2 regions of the Pseudarthrobacter sp. 902506025 genome follow, and region 1 is predicted to be linked to the other one. Evidence: riboswitches for the same ligand, from Rfam matches in the RefSeq annotation. Region 1 holds a riboswitch; the other holds the start of a gene.
The links. Region 1 has a riboswitch for cyclic di-AMP ahead of AB0280_RS03705 (C40 family peptidase). Riboswitches for the same ligand answer to the same signal wherever they lie in the genome.
Positions count from the first base shown of each region.

Region 2: another riboswitch for cyclic di-AMP. It lies ahead of AB0280_RS11625 (glycoside hydrolase family 16 protein); the one in region 1 lies ahead of AB0280_RS03705 (C40 family peptidase).

Region 1 is NZ_JBFBKW010000001.1:818,378-823,495, forward strand. It holds gene AB0280_RS03680 (glucose 1-dehydrogenase) at 1-567, shown strand, start outside; gene AB0280_RS03685 (DUF1810 domain-containing protein) at 610-1,056, opposite strand; gene AB0280_RS03690 (DNA alkylation repair protein) at 1,077-1,607, opposite strand; gene AB0280_RS03695 (TraR/DksA family transcriptional regulator) at 1,604-1,963, opposite strand; gene AB0280_RS03700 (coiled-coil domain-containing protein) at 1,985-3,340, opposite strand; cyclic di-AMP (ydaO/yuaA leader) riboswitch at 3,593-3,764, shown strand; gene AB0280_RS03705 (C40 family peptidase) at 3,768-4,613, shown strand; gene AB0280_RS03710 (protein adenylyltransferase SelO) at 4,722-5,118, opposite strand, start outside.
Region 2 is NZ_JBFBKW010000005.1:89,582-94,699, reverse strand. It holds gene AB0280_RS11650 (PhzF family phenazine biosynthesis protein) at 1-251, opposite strand, end outside; gene rplI (50S ribosomal protein L9) at 333-785, opposite strand; gene rpsR (30S ribosomal protein S18) at 803-1,042, opposite strand; gene AB0280_RS11635 (single-stranded DNA-binding protein) at 1,168-1,743, opposite strand; gene rpsF (30S ribosomal protein S6) at 1,816-2,121, opposite strand; cyclic di-AMP (ydaO/yuaA leader) riboswitch at 2,509-2,660, shown strand; gene AB0280_RS11625 (glycoside hydrolase family 16 protein) at 2,664-3,767, shown strand; gene AB0280_RS11620 (glycosyltransferase) at 3,889-5,082, shown strand; gene AB0280_RS11615 (oligosaccharide flippase family protein) at 5,079-5,118, shown strand, end outside.

The sequences.
Region 1 (5,118 bases):
GGCGACCTGAAGGACTCCGCCGTGTGCCGGGAACTGGTGGACACGGCGGTGGCCGTGCTGGGCGGGGTTGACATCCTGGTCAACAACGCCGGAAAACAGGTTGCGCAGGAGGACCTGCAGGACATCAGCGACGAGCAGTTCGACCACACGCTGAAGACCAACGTCTATGCCATGTTCTGGGTGACCAAGGCCGCCGTGCCGCACATGCCGGCGGGCTCAACCATCATCAACACCACGTCGATCCAGGCCTACAACCCGTCCCCCACGCTGGTGGACTACGCCACCACCAAGGCCAGCATCAACAACTTCACCAAGGGCCTGGCCCAGCAGCTGGCGCCCAAGGGAATCCGGGTAAACGCGGTGGCCCCGGGGCCCATCTGGACGCCCCTGCAGGTCAGCAGCGGCCAGCCCAAGGAGGAACTGCCCGAGTTTGGCCAGTCCACTCCCCTGGGCCGCGCGGGCCAGCCCGCCGAGCTTGCCCCCGCCTATGTCTTCCTGGCCTCGCCCGAGTCCAGCTACGTCGTGGGCGAGACGCTCAACGTCAACGGCGGCAGCCCAACACCGTAGCGCGCCCCGGGCTCCCCGCAGCAGCGGGGCAGCCGCCGGAGGTCAGCCGGCCGCGTCCTGGCCGGCCAGGAGCTCGTCCGTGGCCGGGTCCGGTTCCCCGTTGAAGAACTGGGCGAGGACGGTCTTGAACACTGTTTCTCCGGGCGCCGCCCGGAGGAACAGTGTCATGCTGGAGCGGAGTTTCCTGGCGTCGATACCGCCGAAAATGTCTTCGGCCGACCGGTCGGCGTGGTTTGCCAGGACCAGCGCGCACTCCAGGAGCCGCGGACCCAGCACCTCGTGGTCCAGGTAGGCGCGGGCCTCCGCCAGCGAGGAAATGGCGTACTTGCGGGACGTGTCGCTCTGTCCCAGCCCGGCAATCTGCGGGAAGACAAACCACATCCAGTGCCCGGACTTCCTGCCGACCTGCAGCTCGCCCAGCGCCTGCTCATAGGTTCCGCCGGTGTTTTGGGCGGCAACAAAACGCTCAAGGTCAAACGGTTCATTCATGTGGATCTCCTCGGTACGTTTCAAATGGACAAGTCTTTTTCAAGGGCGCCGGCCGCCTCACGCAGCTGGGGGTCCGGGTCTTCCCGCCACCGCGCCAGGACAACGCCTGCCCGCTGCCGCTCGCGCTTCCCCAGCCCCGCCAGCCACGGGACCAGGACGTCGGTAAGAAGGGGCCCGGTCAGGTCGGCCGCCTGCGCGGAGCGAAGGAAGCCCTCCAGCCGGGTCAGGTCAGAGTGACGGAGCAGCCGCACCCGTGACTGCAGCAGCACCACCGCTGCCAGGCGGCGCTCGAACACCGGCCGGGAACCGGGCCGCGGCTGACCCCACAGGGCGGACGCCAGCATGACCGTGCCGTCATGGTCCAGGTCCTTGAACTTCCGCAGCGCATCACGCACGGTCCCGCGGACGGCCCCCACGGACGAACCATAAGAGGCCAGTACCCCGCCCAGCCGGGCCCCGACGTCGTCCGCCCGGTACCAGGCGCCCTCGTTTTGGAGGGTCCGGTCCACGAAATCCGCCGCCGCGGACACAACGTCCGCCGTGCCGGTCACCGCCCGCGCCCGGACGCCGCATGCCGGATGCAGTACGGGGTCCAGGGGCGGGCTTCCAGCCTGCCCTCGGCGATGGGCTCCCCGCAGACGGCGCAGGTGCCATAGGTCCCCGCCGCCAGCCGGGCAAGGGCCGCCTCAATCTGGTCCAGGCCCGCCGAACTCTGTTTCAGGAGCGCGGAGGCCTGTGAGAGTTCGAAGGCGATGGTGGCACCCTCGGGATCGTGCTCGTCGTCGACGTTGGAATCCTGGCGCGCCGAGTTTGCTGCCTCGATGTCCGCCCGCAGCGCCGGCAACAGTGCCAGGCGCCGCGCCCGCTCCTCTTCGAGCAGCGCACGGAACCGTTCGAAATCTGGCATGTTGACAGCCTAACGCGTCAGTCAGTACCAGTTCAGGGATGCGGAGTGGTTCCAGGCCGCGCACGGGGAACCGTAGCGGTCGCGGATGTAGCCCAGGCCCCATTCGATCTGGGTGCGGTAGCTGGTGAGCCAGTCACCGCCGGCGCTGGCGTACTTCCCCGGGGGCAGGGCCTGCGGAATCCCATAGGCTCCGGAATAGGCGTTGGTGGCGGTGGTCAGCCAGTTGGACTCCTTGGTCCACAGCTGGGCCAGGCACAGGAACTGGTCCTGGCCCCACCCGTAGGCGGGCAGGCGTCCGGACGCGTAGCTTTTGGCCCCGGCGGGGTCGTTCACCGCACCGCCGGGAACAGAAGGCACGACGACGGCGGGAGGGCTTGGCGGGGCCGGTGCCGGGTCTTCCGGAGCGGGAGGGCCGGGGTTGCTGACGCCGGGATTGCTGACGGCGCCGGGGGCCGGACCGGGTTGGGCCGGATTGGCCTGGCCAGGGTCGGCAGCGGGTGCGGGCGCCTTTGGCTGCCGGGCTGCCACTGCGGCCGCCCTGGCTGCAGCCTCCGCCTGCCCGCGGGCCTGCTCCTCAGCGGCGGCACGTTTGGCCGCCTGGGCCGCCTCGTAGGCGGCCAGTGCGGCCTGGCCCTGGCGGTACTCACCCTCCATGGCCGCCGTCGTACCTTTCAGGGTGGCGAGCTGGGCGGTCAGCTCGCTGCCGTGCCGCTGCTCCTCTGCGACGCGCCGGGCCAGCGAATCCTGGGCGGAACGTGCGGCGTCCAGTTTTGCTTTCGCTTCCCCGGACAGGCGTTCCCGCTCGCTCCTGGCGGCTTTTTCCTGTTCGGTGAGGGCGGTGGCCGTCTTTTCGGCGGCGGCAGCATTGGCGACCAGGGTGGCAGTCTTGTCGCCCACGAGCTTGACCAGGTTGAGCCCCTGGACGCTGTTGGTTTCCAGGGCGTCCAGCGCGACGAAGAATCCTGCATTGGTACCGCCGGTCTTGTAGGACTGGACGGCCAGGGCACCGATGTCCTTCCGGTGCCGGGCCAGCTCCGCGTTGGCACGGGCAGCGTGGGCGGACAGGGTATCCAGGCGGGAGGTGGCTGCCTGCAGCGCGGCGTCTGCGGCGGCATAGTCGGCGGCCGAGCGCACGGCCATCCCGCCTGCTGCCTCCGAATCCGCCTCAAGGTCCGTCAGGAGTCCATTAATGGTGGCGATTTCTGCGGCTTTTGCCGCTTCGGACGATTTCGCCTCCTGCACGTCCGCCCAGGAGGGATACCCGCCGGGCGGTGGCGGCTCGTCGGCCGCCGCCGGCAGCATGGTGCCTGCGGCCAGGGCAAGGGCCAGGAGGCCTCCCTGCCAAGGGAGCCTCGCGATGGTCACGAACAGGGGCATAGTCCGGAAGCTTACCGCCGGATTCCCGCGCAACGCAGGCTGCTGTTTCCACATTGTTACCGTGCTCAACAGGAAAAGTATCAGCAGAGGTCCGCCCAGGAACGCCCTGGAATGTCCAGACGTTTGCGCAATGCGAGAGAAGAACCTCGTATGTTATCCAAATGTGACAATTGCGATGCACCTGGGTTATGGTCGACTGGTGTCCCTCTCAGACGGGACATTCCCGTCAGCATGCCGAGCCCTGCCGCTGATCATGGGATCCAACCGCTCCAGTTGGCAGGGACGGGGGAACCAAGTTTCCACGGCCATATTGTGGCCTAGGGGTTAAGTCGAATGCGCTTCCGCCTACCGCGGAGCCGCTTCCGGCCGGGTATCTCCAGCCCGAACCCGACAGCTCACCCCGCAGGCATGGGAGAGGCGATCAACCGTGTCAAAAAATTCCATTTCAGCCCGTCACCGCGCGACTCCGGCCCGCTCCATTGTGCTCGAGGGCCTCGCCGTAACAGCAAAATCCCAAGCCCGCTCGCTGGGCCGCCCGGCGCTCGCCGTTGCTGCAGCGTCCGGCATTGCCTTCGGAGTCGGCGCCCCGGCCCATGCAGGTGTATCCGGCCCGGACACCACTGAGCAGACCAGCGTCCAGGCCACCTCGGCACCCGCTGCCCCGGCCGCAGCCCCCGCTGCAGCAGCAGGCAACGTCCACACCGTCGTTTCCGGCGACACCCTTGGCGCCATCGCTTCAGCCTACGGCGTCAGCCTCAATGACGTGCTGTCCGCCAACGGCCTGGGACTGTCCTCGATCATCTACCCGGGCGACCAGATCCAGATTCCGGGCGCAGGCTACACCGCAGCCCCGGCGCCGGCCCCTGCAGCAGCACCCGTGCAGGCCGCAGCCGCCACCGCTCCGGCGAACACCGGCATGAACATGTCTTACGCCTCGGCAACCCCCGTGGCATCAACCACCGGCACCGGCACCGGCGCAGCGATCCTCGCCTCGGCCTACGGCCAGCTGGGCGTCAAGCAGGATTGCACCGCCATGGTCGAGAAGGCGCTGCGTTCCGTCGGCAAGTCCGTGGGCGACCTGGCCCCCACCCAGTTCTTCCAGTACGGCACCGTTGTAGGCGCTCCCGCCCCCGGCGACCTGATCATCACCTCCGGCCACGTGGGCGTTTACGCAGGCAACGGCCAGGTTGTCAGCGGCGGCGTCAACGGCTTCGACACGCAGGTGCACTCCATCAGCTGGCTCGGCGGCTACTCCGCTGTGCGCGTAGCCTAGTCTTCGCACTGTCCGGTGCCCTTGGCGGCCCCGGACGAAGCAGGAGGGTGGCAGCCGGGAATACCGGTTGCCACCCTCCTGTCGTTTTGCCCCCGCGGCCCGCTGCGGTCAGGTGCCGCAGAAGGTCATGTAGCTGCCGAAGTCGTCGGGCGCCCCCTGCAGGTAGCGTTCCAGGCCGGGCCGCTCGGTGAAGGGGGCGCTGACCGCCTCCAGCAGTTGCTGCAGTGGAGCCAGGTTTCCGGCGGTGGCAGCGGACAGCGCCTCTTCCACCAGGTGGTTCCGCGGAATGTAGGCCGGGTTCACGCTGTCCATCAGCTCCGGGTCAGGTTGCAGCGCCTGCCACCGGTCCAGCCAGGCATCGAGGGCGGCCAGGTCGAGGACCATGCCGCGCACGGGACGAAGGTCCCCGCGGGCCGCTTTGCCCAGGTTGCGGAAGAACAGGGTGTAGTCCACGGGTCCGTCCTTAAGAAGGTCGAGGACATCATCCACCAGGGCCCCGGCGCCG
Region 2 (5,118 bases), on a different contig from region 1:
AGCGTCGGGTGGCCCGCAAACGGGAACTCCTCGCTCCCGGTGAAAATCCTGACCCGGTAATCGGCGCGGGGATCCCGGGGAGGCAACAGGAAGGTGGTTTCCGAAAGGTTGGTCCAGTTGGCGAAGTGCTGCATGGTTGCCGCGTCCAGGCCTTGGGCATCAAGCACGACGGCGAGCGGATTTCCACGGTAGGCCAGGCCGGCGAAAACATCCACTTGGTGGAAGGGGCGGGGGCGGGGGTTCGGGTTCACCGGAGCAGGCTACCACCGCACAAACGAAAGACCCCCGCCGCCGGAGTCCGGCGACGGGGGTCGTGACGTGGAGTGGGGAAATTACTTTCCTGCCACCACGTCCAGTTCGATCACAGCGGCAACGTCAGCGTGGAGGCGGACGTTGGCCTGGTAGGAACCGACCGACTTGATGTGTGCGGGCAGTTCAACCTTGCGCTTGTCGATCTTGCCAAGGCCAGCGGCCTCAACAGCGTCGGCGACGTCGCCCTGCTTGACGGTGCCGAACAGGCGGCCGGACTCGCCGGCCTTGACGACCAGCTTGACCGGCTTGGCGGACAGTGCAGCGGCCTGCTTCTGAGCATCTTCCAGGGAAGCGTGCTCGCGGGCGGCGCGGGCAGCCTTGATGGACTCAACCTGCTTCTCGCCACCCTTCGACCAGGTCAGGGCGAAGTTACGGGGCAGCAGGTAGTTACGTGCGTAACCGTCCTTGACCTCGACAACATCGCCGGCAGCACCGAGACCGGTGACTTCGTGGGTCAGAATGAGCTTTGCCATGTTAGTTAATCCCTTCCTTAGCCGCGGCCAGCGCCGGAGTAAGGCAGCAGAGCAACTTCGCGGGCGTTCTTGATTGCCTGGGCGATCTTGCGCTGTTCCTGCACCGTGACGCCAGTGACGCGACGGGCACGGATCTTTCCGCGGTCGGAGATGAACTTGCGCAGCAATGCTACGTCCTTGTAGTCGATGACAGTGATGTCAGCGGCCTTCAAGGGGTTGGACTTTGGTTTGGGCTTACGGAGTTCAGCCTTAGCCATCGTGGAGCTCCTATTCTAGGGAGCCCGTGGATATTGATCCACGGGATGGTGGTGGTCCGACGGCGGCAGTGCCTTGGGTGCGTTTCGCACCCGGGCAGTCCCGGCGCCGGGCCGTTATTTGGGTTTTAGAAGGGAGGTTCGGAATCGGGGCCGTTGCCCCAGCCGCCTGCGTTGGAGACACCGGGCGTAGCCCAGGGATCGTCCTGTGCAGCCTGCTGGTTGCCGCCGCCCCAGCCTCCACCGGAGTTGCCGCCCTGGTTTCCACCAGAGTTGCCTCCTCCGAAGCCACCGCCGCTGTTGCCGCCGCCGAAGCCGCCGCCACCCTGTCCGCCGGAGCGCTGGGTGCGGTTGACCTTGGCATTGGCGTAGCGCAGGCTGGGGCCGATTTCGTCGACCTCAAGCTCGATAACGGTGCGCTTTTCGCCTTCTTTTGTTTCGTAGGAACGGCTCTTCAGGCGGCCGGTCACGATGACGCGCATGCCCTTGGTCAGGGATTCGGCGACGTTCTCGGCTGCTTCACGCCATACGGCAGCGCGGAGGAACAGGGTTTCCCCGTCCTTCCACTCGTTGGACTGGCGATCAAAGGTGCGGGGGGTGGAAGCGATGGTGAAGTTCGCTACTGCCGAACCTGACGGTGTGAACCGCAATTCCGGGTCATTGGTGAGGTTACCGATGACCGTAATGGTGGTCTCGCCTGCCATCTACTGCCTCCTTGTTCGATCCTGGGTGAAGAGTGCGTTTCCTGCGGGGTAAAGAATGAAGACGGTGCTGAATTACTCAGCAACAACCTTCTGCTCTTCGGGGCGGGTGATCTTGGTGCGCATGATGGTCTCGTTAAGAGACAGCTGGCGGTCAAGTTCCTTGGCGGTCTCCGGCTTGGCAGTGAAGTTCACCACGGCGTAGATCCCTTCGGACTTCTTCTTGATGTCGTAAGCCAGACGGCGACGGCCCCAGATGTCAACCTTTTCGATGGTTCCACCATCGTTGGTGATGACGTTCAGGAACTTCTGAAGCGACGGCTCAACGGTACGCTCTTCGACCTCGGGGTCGATGATTACCATCAATTCGTAAGGACGCATATGTGAACCCACCTCCTTTGGGCTAAGCGGTTACGGCATTTCCGTAACAGGAGGTTCATTTGCGATTCCGTGCAATGCCTTGCCGCCGGAACGGAGGCAGGACGCAGCACAGACTTCAATATCTTAGTGCATTTGGACCCGATAGGCGATTCGCGCCTGACCCTAGGCTAGCCCCGGTGGAGGTGGGCAGCAGCCGTAGGTTCAGCCATGTGGAAAACCCTGCCGTCAGTGGCGCCTATTACCAATGCACTTTTGCCGACTGGGGAGCGCCACGCCAACTCAGTGAGGTCCGTTACCTAATTGTGATTCTTGGACCCTTTTCGTGTACGGTCGTCCGGGGGCCGCCCCCAGCCGGCTCCAGTCCCGGATGCCGCCCAACTCTGCCGCGTCCGTGATTCACCAGATTCCAGGCAGAGGCGGGGGACCCAAGCGTCCCGGGCACGGCCACGCGCCTGCCCTTGGGGTGAAGCCGCAGCACGCGGCCGAATGCCCTCATTCGAACCCGACAGCTAACTCCGCAGGCGACGAGAGGTAGCATCCCCATGCCCGCACCCCGCAAAGGCAGCGCCACACGAGCGCACCGTTATCAAAATGAGACAGATCCCGCCGGGACATCCCCGGCCTCCAAGTCCGGTGCTCCGGCCCGGGCGCGCCGCCGCTGGCCCCTTGCCGCCGGTCTTGCCGCAGCACTCCTCGGAGCAGGTTCCCTTGGCCTGGGCCTGACCCACGGTGACGGAACCGCTGACGTGGCGCGGGTGGCGAGTGCAGAGGATGCCGGCAGCGCCGCACCCACCCAAACTCCCGACGTTCGGGTCCCCGCTCCAGCGCCGGTCCCGGCAGTTGATGCCGCTCCTGCCGCCCCTCCTTCCCCGGCAGAGGCACCGGCACCTGCCCCCGCAGCAGTACCGGCACCCGCTGCCCCTGCCCCTCCCTCCGAGGCCCCCATCGCCGTGGCGCCTGCGGCGGCACAGCTGGCCAGCACCGGGACGCCTGCGCCCGCCGGGGTCCCGGGGAACTGGACCATGACCTTCGCCGACGAGTTCAACGGGGCCGGACTGGACACCGCGAAGTGGTCCGGCTGCTGGTTCTCCCCCGGTTGCGGAACCATGAACAAGGTCTCCACCAGCCCGGCGAACGTCTCCGTGGCCAACGGGAACCTGGCCCTGGGGCTCAGCTCATCCACCTCCGGCGGACTGGTATCCACCAACCCGAAGGGCGGGGCGGGGACCGGCTTCCAGTTCACCACCGGCTACGTCGAGGCCAGGATCAAGTTCCCGGGCAACGCCAACGGCCTCTACAACTGGCCTGCCTTCTGGACCACCGGACAGTCGTGGCCGGCCACCGGCGAGAATGACATCGCCGAGGTCCTGCAGGCCAAGATGACCGTGAACTACCACTCCGGTTCCGGCTCCCACAACCAGGGCGGCGTGGGCGGCAACTGGGCCAACGAGTACCACACCTTTGGCCTGCACCGGATGGCAAACTCCTCGGACGTGTACTTCGACGGCGTCAAGGTCAAGTCCTACCCCACCGACGACGGCAATGCCCCGCAGTACATCGTGCTGAATGTCGGCGCCTCCTCCACGAACCCGGCCTACGGCGCGCCGTCCCAGATGATGGTGGACTACGTGCGCGCCTGGCAGTAGCAGGCCACGCACCCAGGTGAAAGGGCGACGGCGGGACCTCCCGCCGTCGCCCTTTTTCGGCTTCCCTCAAGGTTGCCTAAAGCAACCCTCCGGGGACGATGTGATCCAGTACACTCTTGCAATGAAGCTCCTGTACGTGACGGAAAGCGTGCCCAACCGGGATCCGGAACTGGGGGATGGAAGCTCGATGATCCCGTACGAAGTGATCCTGCACCTCCCCCCTGGCGTTGCCGTCACGCTGCTGACTTTCTCGGGTCCTGTTCCGGTTCCGGCAGAGATCAGGAACCGCTGCGATACCGTGTACGAACTGGCCCGGCGCGAAGAACTTTCGGCCTTTGCCCGCTCCGTGGGCGGCCTCACCGGACTGGGAAAACACCGGCGGTCCACCCCGTCCGCCCGCGCCGCCGCGGCCCGGTTGTCCGCAATCCGGGACGCCACCCTGATCCATGGCCCCCATGCCCTCTTCCTGTCCCACTGCGTCACCGGTCCCCTGGTGCTGCAGACAGTGGACCCCTGGTCCATCCGGGCCGGCATGGACACCGCCATCGCCCGTACCTTCCGGCCCGCCTACCGGCTGCGCGAACAATTGGCCGCCCGCGCTGAACGTCAGCTGCCGCCCCGGGCCAGGCTCCTGACCGTCGGAGCCCAGGACGCAGCGGCCTGGTCCGCCACGCTCGGCAGGCCAGTCACGAGCATCCCCAACGGCACGGCGGTGGCCACCGGTCCCCGCCGGGAGCGGAAAGCCCCGGTGGTGTGCTTCGCAGGCAGCCTGAACTACGCGCCGAACGTGGACAGCGCCACGGTACTGGTCAACAGGATCGCGCCGCTGGTGTGGCGGGAGGTCCCGGACGCCCGCTTCGTCATCGCAGGGCGGCGCCCCACACCGGCGGTTCAGGCGCTGGCCGGACCCCGGGTGGACATCCTGGCCAACGTGCCTTCCATCCTGGACGTGTTCCAGGGCGCGGATGTGGCGGTTTTCCCGGACGAACACGGCGTGGGTATCCGGAACTCCGTCCTGGAGGCCCTCGCCGCGGGGCTGCCCGTGGTGGCCACGCCTGTGGCCGCGAGGGAACTTCCCGCACATCCGCTGCTGGCGGTTCGGGACAGCCAGGACGCCCTTGTCCGCGAGGTGGTGGAGCACCTCACCGCCCCCAAGCAACCGCCCGGGCCTTCCCACTGCGCTGCCGGAACGGCCGCCGCAGGCGCAGTCCGCACTTGGGACACCGTGGCAGGCGAATACCTGGCGGAAGTCCGTGCGGCCATGGCCGGTTCATCCCCGGCGGGGGAGCTTACCCGGACGAACAGGCAACCATGACGTACGCGCCGGGGGAACTGGAGCGGAAGGGAGTCC